One region of the Parendozoicomonas sp. 2304DJ65-17 genome, then DNA from elsewhere that is predicted to be linked to it. Evidence: predicted binding sites of a transcription regulator. Region 1 holds the regulator's gene; each other region holds the start of a gene.

Region 1 (5,107 bases):
CAGCAGGCCGCCAGTACCCGTCTAGGTTTCTCGGTTAAGAAAACCATGACTCTGGCTCAGCGTCTCTATGAAGCCGGCCACATTACCTATATGCGTACTGACTCTACCAACCTCAGTGCAGAAGCCGTTGGTGCGGTGCGTGATTATATTGATGACCATTTTGGTAAAGACTATCTGCCGGATAGTCCACTGGTTTACTCCAGCAAAGATGGCGCGCAGGAAGCTCACGAGGCCATTCGTCCTTCCGATGTGGCTGCGGAACCTAAGAAGGTAAAAGGCCTTGAGCGTGATGCTGAACGCTTGTATGAATTGATCTGGCGCCAGTTTGTTGCCTGTCAGATGCCAGCGGCTCGTTATCTGAGTACCAGTGTTATTGTTAAGGCTGGAGACTTTGAGTTGAAAACCCGTGGCCGTACGCTGAAGTTTGATGGCTTTACCAAGGTATTGCCACCAGTGTCCGGAAAAGCGGAAGATGTGATTCTGCCGGAGATGAAAAAGGGCGATATTCTTGATCTGCAGAAGCTCGACCCGCGTCAGCTGTTTACCAAGCCTCCTGCTCGTTTTTCCGAAGCTGCCCTTGTGCGTGAGCTTGAAAAGAAAGGGATTGGTCGTCCATCAACTTATGCTTCCATTATCTCCACCATTCAGGATCGGGGTTATGTCACCCTGAAAAATCGTCGATTCTATGCCGAAAAGATGGGGGATATTGTTACCGACCGGTTGGTGGAAAACTTCCATGACCTTCTGGACTACAACTTCACCGCCAATATGGAAGAGGATCTCGACCATGTGGCGAATGGGGAATCTGACTGGAAAAATCTGTTAAACGGTTTTTATAAGAATTTCAGTAGCAAGCTGGAACAGGCTGAGCAGAAAGAAGGCGGTATGCGGGCTAATGAGCCTGTAATGACAGATATTGAGTGCACTGACTGTGCGCGTCCTATGCAGATCCGTACTGCAAGCACAGGCGTATTCCTGGGTTGTTCCGGTTATGCGTTGCCTCCCAAAGAACGTTGCAAGAAAACTATGAACCTTGTTCATGGCGATGAAGCCATTAATGCGGATGATGAAAACGCCGAAGTAAACGCGCTGCGCGCCATGCACCGTTGCCCGGTCTGTTCTACAGCTATGGAAAATTATCTTCTGGATGAGCAGAGGAAGATCCATATTTGTGGTAACAATCCTGATTGTTCAGGATATGAGATTGAGAAAGGTCAGTTCAAGATTAAGGGCTATGAAGGCCCGGTTATTGAATGTGACAAGTGCGGCGCGGATATGCAGCTGAAATCTGGCCGCTTTGGTAAGTACTTTGGTTGTACTGCTGAAGAGTGTAAGAACACCCGCAAGCTGCTCAAGAGTGGTGAAGCTGCACCACCAAAGATGGATCCGGTACCTATGCCGGAACTTCAGTGCGTGAAAGTTGAGGATCATTACATCCTCCGTGATGGCGCTTCCGGACTGTTCCTGGCCGCCAGTAAGTTCCCGAAGAACCGGGAAACCCGAGCGCCACTGATTAAGGAGCTTCTGCCCCACAAGGATGCTATCGATAAGAAGTATCACTTCCTGATGTCTGCACCTGTTGCAGATCCTGATGGTAACCCAACAATGGTGCGCTACAGCCGTAAAACCAAGCAGCAGTACGTTATGACTGAGGTGGATGGTAAGGCCAGCGGCTGGCAAGCCTTTTACGTTGATGGAAAGTGGGATATCAGGGATAAGCGTAAGAAGAAATAACTGATCTCTCTTGATTGAAAAGATGGCCATGCATTTCTGCATGGCCATCTTTTTTTGTATCGTTATAAAGGCTGAAATTTGTACCTGATAACGATACTCTGCATGCACTTGGAGAGGGGTATGGCATGAACGAGAAGTTGCAGAGTTTTACTAATAGCAAACTGGTGATGGCGCAATCAGCGCTGAATGCCATGAAATCCGAGCAGGGAATCAGTCGGGAGAGTTTTCGACAGGCTTTTCTTTTTCATATTCATGGTGTGGTGAGTGGTCTTGCAGGAGAAATCCTGGAAGCCAGCTTAGTGCAGGTCGGTAAACCTGTGGAGCTTGCTGAAGCAGAACGCTTATTGAGAGAGCGCAATGTTCTTTCCGGCGGTATTCAGCAGATAAGAAACCTTGTTGAGCATGGGTGGCTGGGCCCTGTTTTTGAGGACTTCAAACTGGCTCAGTTAACGGTAGAATTGCCTGAAGCACAGGCTGTTAATGTGATTGCCAGCTCTTCCGGAGCTGGTTCTCGTGGGAATGAAGCTGAGACTATCAATTCTGTACGCCAATTGGTGCAGGATGTACGAGGGCAGCTGCAGGAGTGGTAATAACTCCTTTAGTTTTAACCTTTGCGTTGTCTGATAATAATACCGGCACAATCCCCGGCAGAGGCTGACTGCTCAAGTTGTGCCATGGCATCTTGATCAATACCGTGAGTCCAGCTGATAACTGTGTGGCTGTTACCTGCAGCAAGGACTTTGTTGCTGAGTTTCAGGCAGCCTTCATTATTATCTGCGGTGAGCAAAAGAAGGTTATTAATAACAACTCCGGTAGTTTTCAGCCATTGGGCTATGTCCTTGGCTTGCAGGTTCGTACAAACCAGAGTGAGCCAGCGATGGTCATGACTTCTGCTTAACTGTGTCAGCATGGGCGCAACCAGTGCCGCCATGCTAAATCCCAGTGACGGAAGGATAACTTCACTGATACGCTCTTCCATAGCAGTTGAGGAAGATTGTTCTGTGGTATTGGACCAGTTTTCAAAAAGAGTATTTTGAGTCTGCATGGTGTAATCCTGCCGTGCTGGGTTGGTGTCAGTGACGAATGACGCCGACGCTCAAGCCTTCAATTTCCAGATGCTCATGAGACAGATCAACTTTGATAGGTTCAAAGTCGCTGTTTTCCGGGTGGAGCCAGACAATGTTTTTCTTGCGCTCAAAACGTTTGACTGTCACTTCTTCTCCCAGGCGGGCAACAACAATCTGGCCATTATGAATGTCTGTGGTCTTGTGCACGGCCAGCAGATCACCATCCATAATGCCAATATCTTTCATGCTCATGCCTTTTACTCTGAGCAGATAATCAGCCTTTGGGTGGAAGAAATCGGGGGAGAGGGTGCAGTGGTTTTCGATATGTTCCTGAGCAAGGATGGGTGAACCTGCGGCAACTTGTCCGACGATTGGAAGGCCGGATTCCGCAGGTTGTTCCTGCGACTCATTGGCAGCGTCAGCTGGAATGCGAATGCCGCGGGATGTTCCGGGAATAATTTCAATAGCGCCTTTGCGGGCAAGGGCTTTTAAATGATCTTCTGCCGCATTGGCAGACCGGAAACCCAATTGACGGGCAATTTCCGCACGGGTGGGAGGAAAGCCTGTTTCATCAATGTGACTCTTGATGACATCCAGAATCTCGGATTGTCTTTTGGTCAACTTGATCATAATTTTATCAATCTGTGTTTTTATACAGTACCTGTGATTATATACAGCTTTTTTGTTTCTGCAACAAACCGTGTATGAAATTAGGCAGGAATAAACGGGTTGTGCTTGACAGGAACGGTGTTTGAATAAAACATGTGTTTAAAACATTTGTTTTGTTCGAGTGGGGTTTCAACCAATGGCACAAGCAGACACAGTAGAACGGATTCTGGATGCAGCAGAGTCTCTGTTTGCCGAAAAGGGGTTTTCAGAAACATCTCTTCGAACCATCACGAGTCGTGCAAAAGTGAATCTGGCAGCAGTGAACTACCACTTTGGCTCGAAAAACGTACTTATTCAAGCTGTCTTCACCCGTTTTCTTGATCCATTTGCTGAAGGGTTGGGGAAACGCCTGGATCAAATTGAGAGTGCAGGTGAGGAGCCCGGTCTGGAAGAGCTTATCAGTATGCTCTTTACCGAGGTTCTGCGGGTAAAACCCAGAGGGCAGAATGACCTGAAAGTCTTTATGAGGCTGCTGGCTTTAGCCTATGCTCAGGCACAGGGGCATTTGCGCAAACATCTTCAGGCTATTTACGGTCACGTGTTTACCCGTTATTTCCGCCTGCTGGTTAAGGTTGCACCAGACCTGCCAGAAAATGAACTGTACTGGCGTATTAACTTTATGATGGGTTCTGTTATTTTCACCATGTCGGACTTCGACACCCTCAATGCCATCAGTGAAGCTGAAAATGGTACAACAGCCACTATTGAAGATACCCTGAAGCGTTTAGCTCCATTCCTGGTATCCGGGATGCGTGCTCCGCAACCCGCTGAACTGGAGAAGTAAATGTCGATCACAGTCGATATTGGCAAACAACTACTGACTTTCAAAACGGATGAAGTTGTTCGGCAATGGTCTGTGTCTACCGGTCGAAATGGGGCAGGGCAGTTAAGTGGCAGTCTGCAAACTCCTTTGGGCAAGCATTATATCCGGGCAAGAATTGGTGATGATCTGCCTTCGCATGCGGTTCTGAAAGGGCGTCGTTTTACCGGAGAAATATGGACCCCCGAACTTCACAGCGAACAGCCGGGCAGGGACTGGGTGCTGGGTCGGATTCTCTGGCTTTGCGGCAAAGAACCCGGATTTAATCGTCTGGGTGATGTCGATACCCAGCGCCGGTATATCTATATCCATGGAACACCTGATTCCGAGCCGATGGGAGTTCCTCTTTCCCACGGCTGCATTCGCATGAATTGTGATGATCTTCTTGAGCTGTATCCATTGACCTGCCCCGGGATGATTGTCAACATCCACCAGTAGAATGCGATAAACCTGAACTCCTATCCAATGTCTGTGCAGAGGTCTTACATGTCTGATTGTCTTGAAGGGATGCTGGTATTTGATCTGGAAGGTCAAAAGCTGACGGACAGGGAAAGACATCTTTTAACTCACCCCGCCATAGTTGGGGTTATCCTCTTTGCCCGAAACTTTCAACGCAGGAATCAAATTATTGATCTTATTGAAGAAATACGTTCGATAAATTCAGACATTCTGGTAATGACAGACCAGGAAGGCGGTAGGGTTCAGCGTTTTCGTACTGATGGGTTTACCCAGGTTCCTGCGATGGGAGTGATCGGTAAACAATGGAGAAAAGATTCTGACCAGGCTATCTCTCTTGCCCATGAAACAGGATGGCTGT
Region 2 (5,107 bases), on a different contig from region 1:
GGTTTGTCCATTCAAGGTTGTTGTCCGTTGAGGGAAGAACCTGTTTCATTGCCACTTTGCTTCCTTCACTGTCAAGCGTAAACCTGTACACATCACCAAAAGAGCCTCTGGCTATAGGAGTTATCTTCTCTGTTCTATTGGTTCTTCGTGATTCAGCTTTGACGACTTCTTGCTGATAAGCCTCAACGATTCTGTATATACCACCTTTGGTAGCGACTTTCTCATCAACATTTCTGATTTCCGACAGTCGTACATAAGTCACCAGGCCTTGATATCCGCAATAAAGTCCGCCGGCAACAGAGCAGCCTGTTACTGTTGCCCATGTCTTCCAGTGCTCTGAATCCGCAATGGTCATGACTCCACCTACCAGTGCGGCACCAGTACAGGCGAGTACGCCCCATTTACCAAAGCGATGAAAGGCAAGTGGCGGATCGGGCTGAACAAGGTGCTGCTGCAAAGAATGCTGAGGGTGATGAGTTTCAGTAGCTGCTGTTTGCATGACAAGTTTCCCTGGCTAGAAACCTGCGTACTAAAACAGCTTGCAAGCATTTAATTAATAACAATCCAGTTAGATGAAATAACTTTGGCAAACAGCGGGGCTGGTATAACGATTATTGTGGTGTACTCCTTGTATCTTTGCAGGTCTTGTTGCATTCAGGAGAAATCATTACCCTTTGGTACCCGATGTTTACCCCTTTGTGGTTCTGAGTGACAAATAATAAATATTATGCCGAAGGGGACTGCTCATCTCTGTCTATCCTGCTGCCGGAAGTGGATGAAATTTTTGGGCATTATCGCAAGATCTTCGACCCAAGATCCCAGCAGGGTAGTGAGGCTCATATCAGCCTGTTTTATCCTTTTCTGCCCTTGGAGCAATTAAACCCTCAACGTTTACAGGGGCTGATTGAACTACTGGCAAACTGGCCTTCAATGCAGCTTGAGATTGATGGGCTTTGTGGGTTTCCGGGGGCGCTTTACCTTGGTGTGGAACCTCACAATGAGTTACTTCGCTTATTTCGTGCGATTTGTCAGTTATTTCCAGACCTTCATCATTATCGAAACCCTTGGCAGGGCGATCCTGTCTTTCATGTCACTATTGCCCGTGGTGACAATGTTATGCAGCTTCGGGATATAACCAGTGACCTTGTTCCCCAGTTGGAATCTTTACCTTTGACTCTGAATGTTCGGGAGGTGGCTCTGTGCCTGAAAGAAAATGGTTGCTGGAGAACGGCTGAGCAGTTTCCTCTTCTGCCGGTTGCGGAGATTTAAGAGAACGGGCAATGTTACTGATTCTGAAACAGCTAGCCTTTTGAGCGCCAATTTATGGGAATATGATGGTGACAGACACAATTCTTCAAACTCTGGCAGTTCAGGCTGGGGAAGTCTTTCTCAAATCAGGCCAGAAAGTGATAACTGCAGAGTCCTGCACCGGCGGCGGTATTATGAAAACCCTCACCGATGTTCCGGGCAGCTCCCTATGGTGCGAAGGTGGCTTTATCACCTATACCAACAGAGCCAAGCATCGTTTTCTAGGAGTGCCAAATGCTCTGTTTGAGCAGGCTGGAGCAGTCAGTGAAGAGGTTGTGCTGGCGATGGCCAGTGGGGCATTGAGCCATAGTGACGGAACATTGTCTGTGGCTGTCAGTGGTGTGGCCGGGCCGGATGGTGGCTCTGAAGAAAAGCCTGTAGGCACTGTCTGGATAGCCTGGGGACGAAAGGGTTTAGAGCCGGTTGCAAAGAAATTTCTGTTCTCCGGAGACCGTGAAGCAGTAAGAAACCAGAGCATTGATACTGCGATTAAAGGCCTGATGAAACAGTGTCAGCTCAATAAGTAACCATTCAAATCACTTTCCTTTTCTGGAAATTGGATAAAACTATGCGCTTTTCAAAAGATGTGTTTTAATACTGTTTATGTATACAGTATTTTGTGTTTGTTCATACAGTATTTAAACCGACAACTTCTCAGGTGAGTTTTCAAGTCAGTGACGTTTTCAGAGCGTGGCTGACAAAGATGTTCGATAAGCGGAAAGCAACCGGGATAATTGCGAGTGAGGTGAGAGAATGGATGACAACAAGAAAAAAGCGCTGAGTGCTGCGCTTGGCCAGATCGAGCGCCAGTTTGGTAAAGGCGCTGTTATGCGCATGGGTGACCAAAAGCGGGAAGCGATTCCTGCTATTTCTACCGGTTCCCTGCAGCTGGATATCGCTCTGGGTATTGGCGGATTGCCTAAAGGTCGTGTTGTTGAAATTTACGGACCAGAATCTTCTGGTAAAACAACCATGACCCTCAGTCTTATCGCTGAAGCCCAGAAAACCGGTCACACCTGTGCCTTTGTTGATGCCGAACACGCTCTTGATCCTGATTATGCTGGCAAGCTCGGTGTTGATGTTGATGATCTGTATGTTTCCCAGCCAGATACCGGTGAACAGGCTCTGGAAATCACCGATATGCTGGTGCGTTCTAACGCCGTTGACGTAATTATCGTTGACTCCGTAGCCGCTCTTGTTCCCAAGGCTGAGATTGAAGGCGATATGGGTGATTCCCATGTAGGTCTGCAGGCACGTTTGATGAGTCAGGCTCTGCGTAAACTGACTGGTTCTATCAAGCAGGCCAACTGCCTGGTGATCTTTATCAACCAAATCCGTATGAAGATCGGGGTTATGTTCGGCAACCCTGAAACCACTACCGGTGGTAATGCCCTGAAGTTCTACTCTTCTGTACGTCTGGATATCCGTCGTACCGGTGCAGTGAAGCAGGGTGATGAAGTCATCGGTAACGAAACCCGGGTGAAGGTAGTGAAGAACAAGGTTTCTCCTCCCTTTAAGCAGGCAGAATTTCAGATTCTCTATGGTCAGGGCATTTACCATATGGGTGAAGTCATTGACTTGGGCGTGAAGCTGAAATTGGTTGAAAAGGCTGGTGCCTGGTATTCCTACAAGGGCAGCAAGATTGGTCAGGGTAAGGCAAATGCTGCCCAGTACCTGACGGATAATGCCGCTATCGCTCAGGAAATCGAAGGTGAAATCCGTCGTCAGCTGCTGAACCTTGAGCCTGCTGAAGAGAAAGCCGGCGATAAAGGTAAGAAGAAAGAAGAACTGACTCCAGCCTGATATGTCTGAAGAGCAAATACTGCTGAGGCGCGCAGCCATGGATTTGCTGTCGCGCCGCGAGCACTCTCGTAAGGAACTCTCCGGTAAGCTTCGGGCTCGCGCAGAAAGTACTGAAGATCTTGAGGGGGTGCTGGATCAGCTCGAAGAAAATAATCTGCTCTCTGATGAACGGTTTGTAGAAAGCTATATTCGCTCTCGCATTGGTAAAGGCTATGGTCCTGTTCGCATTCGTCAGGAGTTGCAGCAGAAAGGCGTTGAAAGCGAAGTGATTCATCTGGCTTTGGAAGAGTCAGAGACTGACTGGTATGAGCTGGCTCAGGAGAGTCGCAGACGAAAGTTTGGTGATGGCGCGCCAATCGATAATCGGGATCGTGACAAACAGATGCGTTATTTGCAGTATCGCGGTTTTGATATGGATGCGATTCGCGCAGCTTTCGAAAGCTCTCAGAGTGATTGGTAAAAGCTCACTTTAAAAATTGCTATCTCCCTCCCAAAGCGGAATGTCGTGCCTGACCTTCCGCTTTTTTATGCACTCTTCGTAAGCCACACCTTTGCATTTCTTTTCTTTTTTGGTCAAAGAAGAGTGATAATGTAAAAAGAAAAATAAACAAAAAGGGTAAGCCATGCCTGTAATGTTGGTGATACCTGTCTCCAGGGAGTTGGAAACACGTTGTCAGAAATACCTGTATCGGGTTGAGGAAGAAGCCCGGGCTGACTCCCGCCGCCTGTTGTCGGTTATGACTCTCGCCATTGAAGAATCTCTGAGTATTGTTGTACTGGATATTCTTGAATACGCAGGACTGGGGCGTTCCATTTATACCATTGCCAGTGTTACTGAGAAGGCGGTGTTGAAAATTGCTAATGCCATTCTCAAACGGGTGATTCGACAGATGACACTCGAACATCATTTGCTGGCTGCTGAATATATGAAAGGTTTTATCCGGCTTTTGGACCATCCTCTGGAAGGACGGCAAACCTGTCTGGTTATTCCAATGGAGCACGAGCATGCTGTTGGTATTCTGGAAATGATTGAGCGAACCAAGTTTGATGCGGAGGGGCTGGGTCAGGAAGAGGTTTCTCTCCATCTGGGCAGGCTTTTGGATGCCTGGCTGAATGCTGTTCTGGAGCAGCCCCTGGCGATGCTGAATCTGGACTCCATGGCCAGTCGTATTGCAGAGAAAAGTATTCACACGGCCCGTGCAACGTTACAGAAAGCGTCCTCCGTCGCGTATCGTCATGTCTCGACGGAGCAGAAACAGAAGATTGGCGAGTATCTTGGCAAGTTCTTTGTCAGTGATGACACCCAGATTGAACTGGGTGACCAGAATATATCAATCACTGAAATTGCTGCTCACGCTGTTTGATCTGCTGGTAAATATGGTCGTTGGCCGGAGTGGCGATATTATGTTTTTGGCCCAGATTGATGATCTCGCCATTGAGGTCATCAATTTCGGTGATCCGCTTTTTCTGCAGATCATGCCACATGCTGGAACGGGCTTCCGGATCAATTTTCAGCATGGTGCTGGCGAGTCTTTTAAATAGAAAATCAGGTGCACTCAATAAAACAGGCAGCCAGTTAACGGGAACCTTGCCGATTTTAACTGTAGTGACTCCAGCCGCTTTATAAACTTCCAGACCTTCCCGAATACATTTAGCAAGCTGCAAGCGGTATTTGCGAGTTTCCAATTCCTGTTTCAGAGGTAAATCACTTAACGCATTGATTGGGTTATTAAGATTCAGCAAAAGCTTGCTGTACTGCACAGATGTGAGATCTGTAAACCAGCCAGGTTGAAAGGTCTGTTCAAGAAGGTTTTTGATTGGCGTGAGGGTAGCATGCTCCTCAAGGTAAATGTTCCCTTCCGTGGCTTTGTGAAAGCGTGCGTTTGGTAGCGCAACAACATTATAAGGAACCATTCCCGCCACTATATTTGCCTGAGGTAGTAATGTTCTTAACCGGTTCGCATTGCGTACACCGTTCTGCATACTGATCACAGTC
Region 3 (5,107 bases), on a different contig from region 1:
CGCTGAGCGTCGTTGAAGTAAGCAGGTACAGTGACAACAGCTTCGGTAACACCGTGACCCAGATAATCTTCAGCGGTCTTCTTCATCTTCTTCAGAATCTCAGCGGAGATCTGAGGAGGAGCCATGGTGTCGCCTTTTACTTCAACCCATGCGTCACCGTTATCTGCCTTAGCAATTTTGTAAGGCACCATTTCGATATCTTTCTGAACTTCTTTATCTTCGAAGCGACGGCCGATCAGACGCTTGATAGCAAACAAAGTGCTGTCTGGGTTGGTTACCGCCTGACGCTTAGCAGGCATACCTACCAGAATTTCACCATCGTCGGTGTAAGCAATGATGGAAGGTGTAGTACGAGCGCCTTCAGCGTTCTCAATAACCTTTACACTGTCGCCATCCAGTACGGATACGCAAGAGTTGGTGGTACCCAGGTCGATACCGATAATTTTGCTGTTGCTCATCGAAAACCCTCTCCGTTCACTTCGCCCCGGGCGAAGGCTTGAACATAAAAAACGGGATAAACCCTAATTCAGAAAGAAATTGCCCTTGTCAGCCTTGCAGCGGCTCGGGTGAGGCTTAGCCCTAATGTAGCTTTGCCTTCCATCCGCCTTACTGACTGCTTGGCTCGATATATGGGAACGGCCTAAAACCTTTTCAAGGGGAAGCCTGTGACTTTTTTTCATTTTTTTTCAATCATGGGTAAATCCTGTCTTTTCTGAGTGTCAGAAAACAAATCTTCAGGCTTCCAGCCAGCAGCTCCAACGCTGCGCAACGACAGGAAATTGCAGCCCCCCCCCCCCCTAAGCACCTCCCTTCCTAAACTCTTCCACCACACATGCCGTTACCCCACACACAGAGACCGGTTTCTGCTGAGGCAGCACAATATGGGTGTTCTTAAGCAAGTATTAAAAGCCAGTGGCATTCCCAAAGAAGGCGTAGGCATTCTTTTCCAGGGGCACACTATTGCCAGCCTGAAAAAAATGGATCCAAAGCTGCTGGACGCCATTTATGGCTTGGGCCACCAGAACTACGAGAGCGAGAAGTTTGAGAAAGCGCGCAACATAATGCGCTACCTCTGCGTTCAGGATCATACCAACCCTGAATATTTCGCGGCTTTGGGAGCCTGTGAGTATCGCCTCGAAAACTATCAGGCGGCACAGATGATCTTGGAACAAGCCGTGGAAATGGATATGACCGACCCACGCCCTGTACTCAATCTGGCTCTGTGCATGATTAAGAACAAAAACAAAAAAGACGCCAAGATCTACATGCAGGTGGCAGAAAAAATGGCGTCAGATAAGAACGAATTTTCCCGTGAGTGGCGCTTGGCCAGCAGAATTCTGGAAGGTTCCGGCAAGAAAAAGCAGAAAGGCAGTGAGGGCTGAGTATGGCAGGCGGCATTGATGGAGGCGTAGGCGGCCAGCCACGCATACAACCGGGAAGCCCGGGATCAGTCCAACAGACAGATGAAGTTCAACGATCGGACGGAACTAACCGGGCCGGATCGGATAATCTTTCTGTCAGCCATACGCAAGGGACTGATGCCGCCAGAAAATCCAGTCCAACAGCTGGGATACCTGAGCCAAACCCTGAAGCCGCGGCTTACCTGTCCTCCCTTAACCCTTCAGAATTATCAGCACTTCTAGCCGGCCTTAATGCCGAAGTCAGCCAGACCAATGATGAGCTGGCAATCTCTAACGCTGAAGCCAAAAAGGCTGACGTAAAAAAGATTCAGGACGAAAGAAAAACCGAGCTGGAAGAGCTGAGAAAAGAACGGCAGGAAGCACAAAACCAGGGTAAGTGCGCCAAAGTAAAACTAGCCTTTGCTAACGTTTTCAGTTTCGGTATAGCCGGTGCGGCTGGTTACGGTAAGAAGATGAACGCCGAATACGACAAAGCTATGCAGAAAGTCGCCATTATCGACCTTCAGCTCAACGGCCTTGTGGACACACCACCACCAACACTATCTCCTGAATTGCGAGAAGTCGTTGACGAGTTCAGTAAATACTCCCCTTTTGAACGGATTTCTGACAAGCCAAAAAAAGACACAATAAACCTTCTTCACAAAATGCGTGCCGAAGACCGTATTGATGAAAGCACCTATCAGGCCATGACAGAACTCGTTTCCAAGCACAGTTCCAACGAGGGCAATGTCTGGCAAAAAAACGGGGAGATTGCATTCTTCAAAGATGTTGTGCTTCTTCAGGCACAAATTGATGCCGGTGAAGAAGCTTCAGCAGGCACCCTGCCTGAAGTTCCACCCTCAACAGATGAAGGTGTACCGGCAACAGATATTACTGAAAACTCTCCAACCGAAGGCACCACGGAAGCCACACAAAATACTGCCTCTATTCCAGCAGAGTCTACGGCAGAAGATGACGCACGCTGGCTGGCTGAATTTGAAGCCCTGATGCGTGAGCAGGAAAAAGAGATGAACGAGATTATCGCCCAACTTGAAGACGGGCAAAACTCAACAACGCAGGCTGCACAAGACGCCTACGATGTTGCATCTTTCCGCTTCACCAGCGGATAAAAAACGGGAGTTTCTGTACGAAACTCCCGCTCTTCAAACTTCAAAGGCAATCAATCAGGGTGCTTTAGCAACTACAACCATTGCCGGACGAACAACACGCCCGTTCAGGGTGTAACCCTTCTGAATAACATCCATAACAGTGCTTGGCTCCATATCCGGGTTTGGAACCATGGTAATTGCCTGATGGAAGTTAGGGTCCAGAGGCTCACCAACTGGGTTTAATTGCTCAACCTGATGCTTAGACAGAGTATCCACAAACAGCTTCAAAGTGAGCTCCATACCTTCACGCATGGCATCATGGGAACCATCGCTGGACTCAACACTTTTCAGACCATTTTCCAAGCTGTCCACGACTGGAAGCAGGGATTCAACAAACTTATCCAGAGCAAACTTGTGAGCCTTCTCAACATCCTGCTGGGCACGACGCTTAACATTCTGGGCTTCGGCAACAGCTCGTAGAGCCTGCTCTTGAGCCTTGGTCAGGTCATCCTGAGCACGAACAAGCTCGTTCTGCAGCGCAGCAAGGGAATCTTCTTCCGCGGCAGCATTTTCGCTAGTAGTGCCTTCTTCAACAGTTACATCCTCTGCAACTGCTTCTGCTGCTTCAGGAGCTACGGTTTCTTCAACCTGCTCACCGGCTTTATTTTGATCTTCAGTCATCCTGCAACTCCCATCCTGCAGCTGGGCTCCTTAGTGAAGGAACAGCATCGCGCAACGGTTCATAAAAAACTATGGCGCATATATTGGGGACTCCCCCGGAACATTCAAGGGGATTTGTAAGGATTTTTCAGATTAAGGGATTGAACTCACCGCCCTTGCCGATTACTGTATAAATAAACAGGTACATAGTCGGGACTCCTCCCATGCTCACCCATCTGTCTATCAGCCATTACGCCATTGTGGATCAACTCGACCTTGAGATCCCCAAAGGTATGACCGTTATTACCGGTGAAACCGGCGCTGGCAAATCCATTATGCTGGATGCTCTTTCTCTAACCATTGGAGTCAGAGCAGGTAATGACTGCGTTCGCCCAGGCTGTGAGCGGGCAGATATTCGGGCAACTTTTGATATATCCAACCTTCCTGAAGCCAGCAAGTGGTTGCAAAAGAAAGAACTGGATATTGATGACGAATGCATTCTACGACGGGTGATCACCAAAGAAGGTCGTAGCCGAGGCTATATTAACGGCACACCCTCCCCACTTTCCGATTTACGCCAGATTGGAGAAATGCTGGTTGATATTCACGCCCAGCATGAACAGCAATCCTTGCTTCGCCCAGCTACCCATCAAAAACTTCTGGATGAATACGCTGGCTGTGCAGAACTTGCCACGAAGACTTCTCAGCTCTGGCAAGAGTGGAAACACCAGAAAAACCTACTCGAAGAATTGAAAAACAGAGGGCAGGAGCAGAACGCTCGTCTTCAACTACTTCAATATCAGGTTGAAGAGCTGGATCGCCTTTCTATTTCTGAAGGGGAAGTTGAAGAACTTGAAAGCGAGCAGAAGCAACTCTCCAATGCTGAAACCAGTTTGCATACCTGCCAGCAGGTTTTAAACCTGTGCTCAGAAAACGACAGTGGTAACGTTCTTCACAGCCTAACTCTATGCCAGCAATTACTGGTTGATCTTGGGCTGGATATTCCGGCGCTACAGGACACCATAGAAATGCTTTCCACCGCACAGATACAGGTGGAAGAAGCTATTGGTGAGATGAATCGGTTTGTAGATAACTTTGAGGCAGATCCTGCTCGTCTGGCCGATATTACTGAACAACTGTCAGCGACTTATACCCTGGCGCGCAAACATCATGTGCAGCCCGATACCCTGCACAGTTTCCATACGGAACTGCAACAGGAGCTTGAAGGCCTGCAGTGCAGCGATGAAAAGCTGGAAGAGATGGAACAGACACTTTCAACTCTGGAGCAGGATTACTTCATTGCAGCGAAGAAACTGACGGACAAACGAACCAAAGGCGCTGGAAAGCTCAACAAAGCTGTTAGCAAACATATTCACGAACTGGGTATGCCGAAGGGTAAATTTGAAGTCGAGCTCAATACCCAAGAGACAACTCCTCGCAGTCAGGGAATGGAAGATATTCGCTTTCTCGTCACCACCAACCCCGGTTCAGCTCCAAAACCTTTGGATAAAGTTGCTTCTGGTGGTGAACTGTCCCGGGTCAGCCTGGCTATACAGGTAATTACCGCCCGCACTTCCGGCATTTCTACTCTGGTATTCGATGAGGTCGATGTGGGTATTGGCGGCGGTACAGCAGAAATTGTCGGCCGTTTGCTGCGAGAGCTTGGCGGACAAGGCCAGGTTATGTGTGTGACCCACCAGCCACAGGTGGCATCACAGGGCCACACTCACCTGCATGTCAGCAAGAAACTGGGAAAAAACAGCACCAGTACCAGAATATCAACTCTTAAAGATGACAGCCGCACTCAAGAAGTAGCCCGCATGCTGGGAGGGCTAGAGATCACAGACCAGACCCTTGCACATGCCCAGGAGATGATTACCCGCTCCACTCCTGCAGAATCTGTTGCCTGAACTAACACTCTGGTTAGCATAATTTCCT

Evidence for each region. Region 1 encodes LexA, which represses DNA repair genes until DNA is damaged. Its sites were predicted from a motif close to TACTGTNTANNTANACAGTA; they were not measured.
Region 2: the regulator LexA is predicted to act here: its motif matches at 1,904-1,923, upstream of recA (recombinase RecA).
Region 3: the regulator LexA is predicted to act here: its motif matches at 3,354-3,373, upstream of recN (DNA repair protein RecN).

What each region holds. Positions count from the first base shown of each region.
Region 1 covers NZ_JBYVJV010000003.1:131,552-136,658, forward strand. The annotation lists gene topA (type I DNA topoisomerase) at 1-1,734, shown strand, start outside; gene ACY2RR_RS10030 (hypothetical protein) at 1,860-2,324, shown strand; gene ACY2RR_RS10035 (SulA-like leucine-rich domain-containing protein) at 2,339-2,779, opposite strand; gene lexA (transcriptional repressor LexA) at 2,808-3,431, opposite strand; gene ACY2RR_RS10045 (TetR/AcrR family transcriptional regulator) at 3,607-4,254, shown strand; gene ACY2RR_RS10050 (L,D-transpeptidase family protein) at 4,255-4,728, shown strand; gene nagZ (beta-N-acetylhexosaminidase) at 4,777-5,107, shown strand, end outside.
Region 2 covers NZ_JBYVJV010000008.1:73,663-78,769, forward strand. The annotation lists gene ACY2RR_RS18305 (protein kinase family protein) at 1-355, opposite strand, end outside; gene ACY2RR_RS18310 (2'-5' RNA ligase family protein) at 709-1,269, shown strand; gene ACY2RR_RS18315 (CinA family protein) at 1,332-1,835, shown strand; gene recA (recombinase RecA) at 2,062-3,111, shown strand; gene recX (recombination regulator RecX) at 3,149-3,571, shown strand; gene ACY2RR_RS18330 (hypothetical protein) at 3,735-4,475, shown strand; gene ACY2RR_RS18335 (2-dehydropantoate 2-reductase) at 4,447-5,107, opposite strand, start outside.
Region 3 covers NZ_JBYVJV010000002.1:395,745-400,851, reverse strand. The annotation lists gene dnaK (molecular chaperone DnaK) at 1-458, opposite strand, end outside; gene ACY2RR_RS06765 (tetratricopeptide repeat protein) at 882-1,382, shown strand; gene ACY2RR_RS06760 (hypothetical protein) at 1,385-2,530, shown strand; gene grpE (nucleotide exchange factor GrpE) at 2,585-3,190, opposite strand; gene recN (DNA repair protein RecN) at 3,394-5,079, shown strand.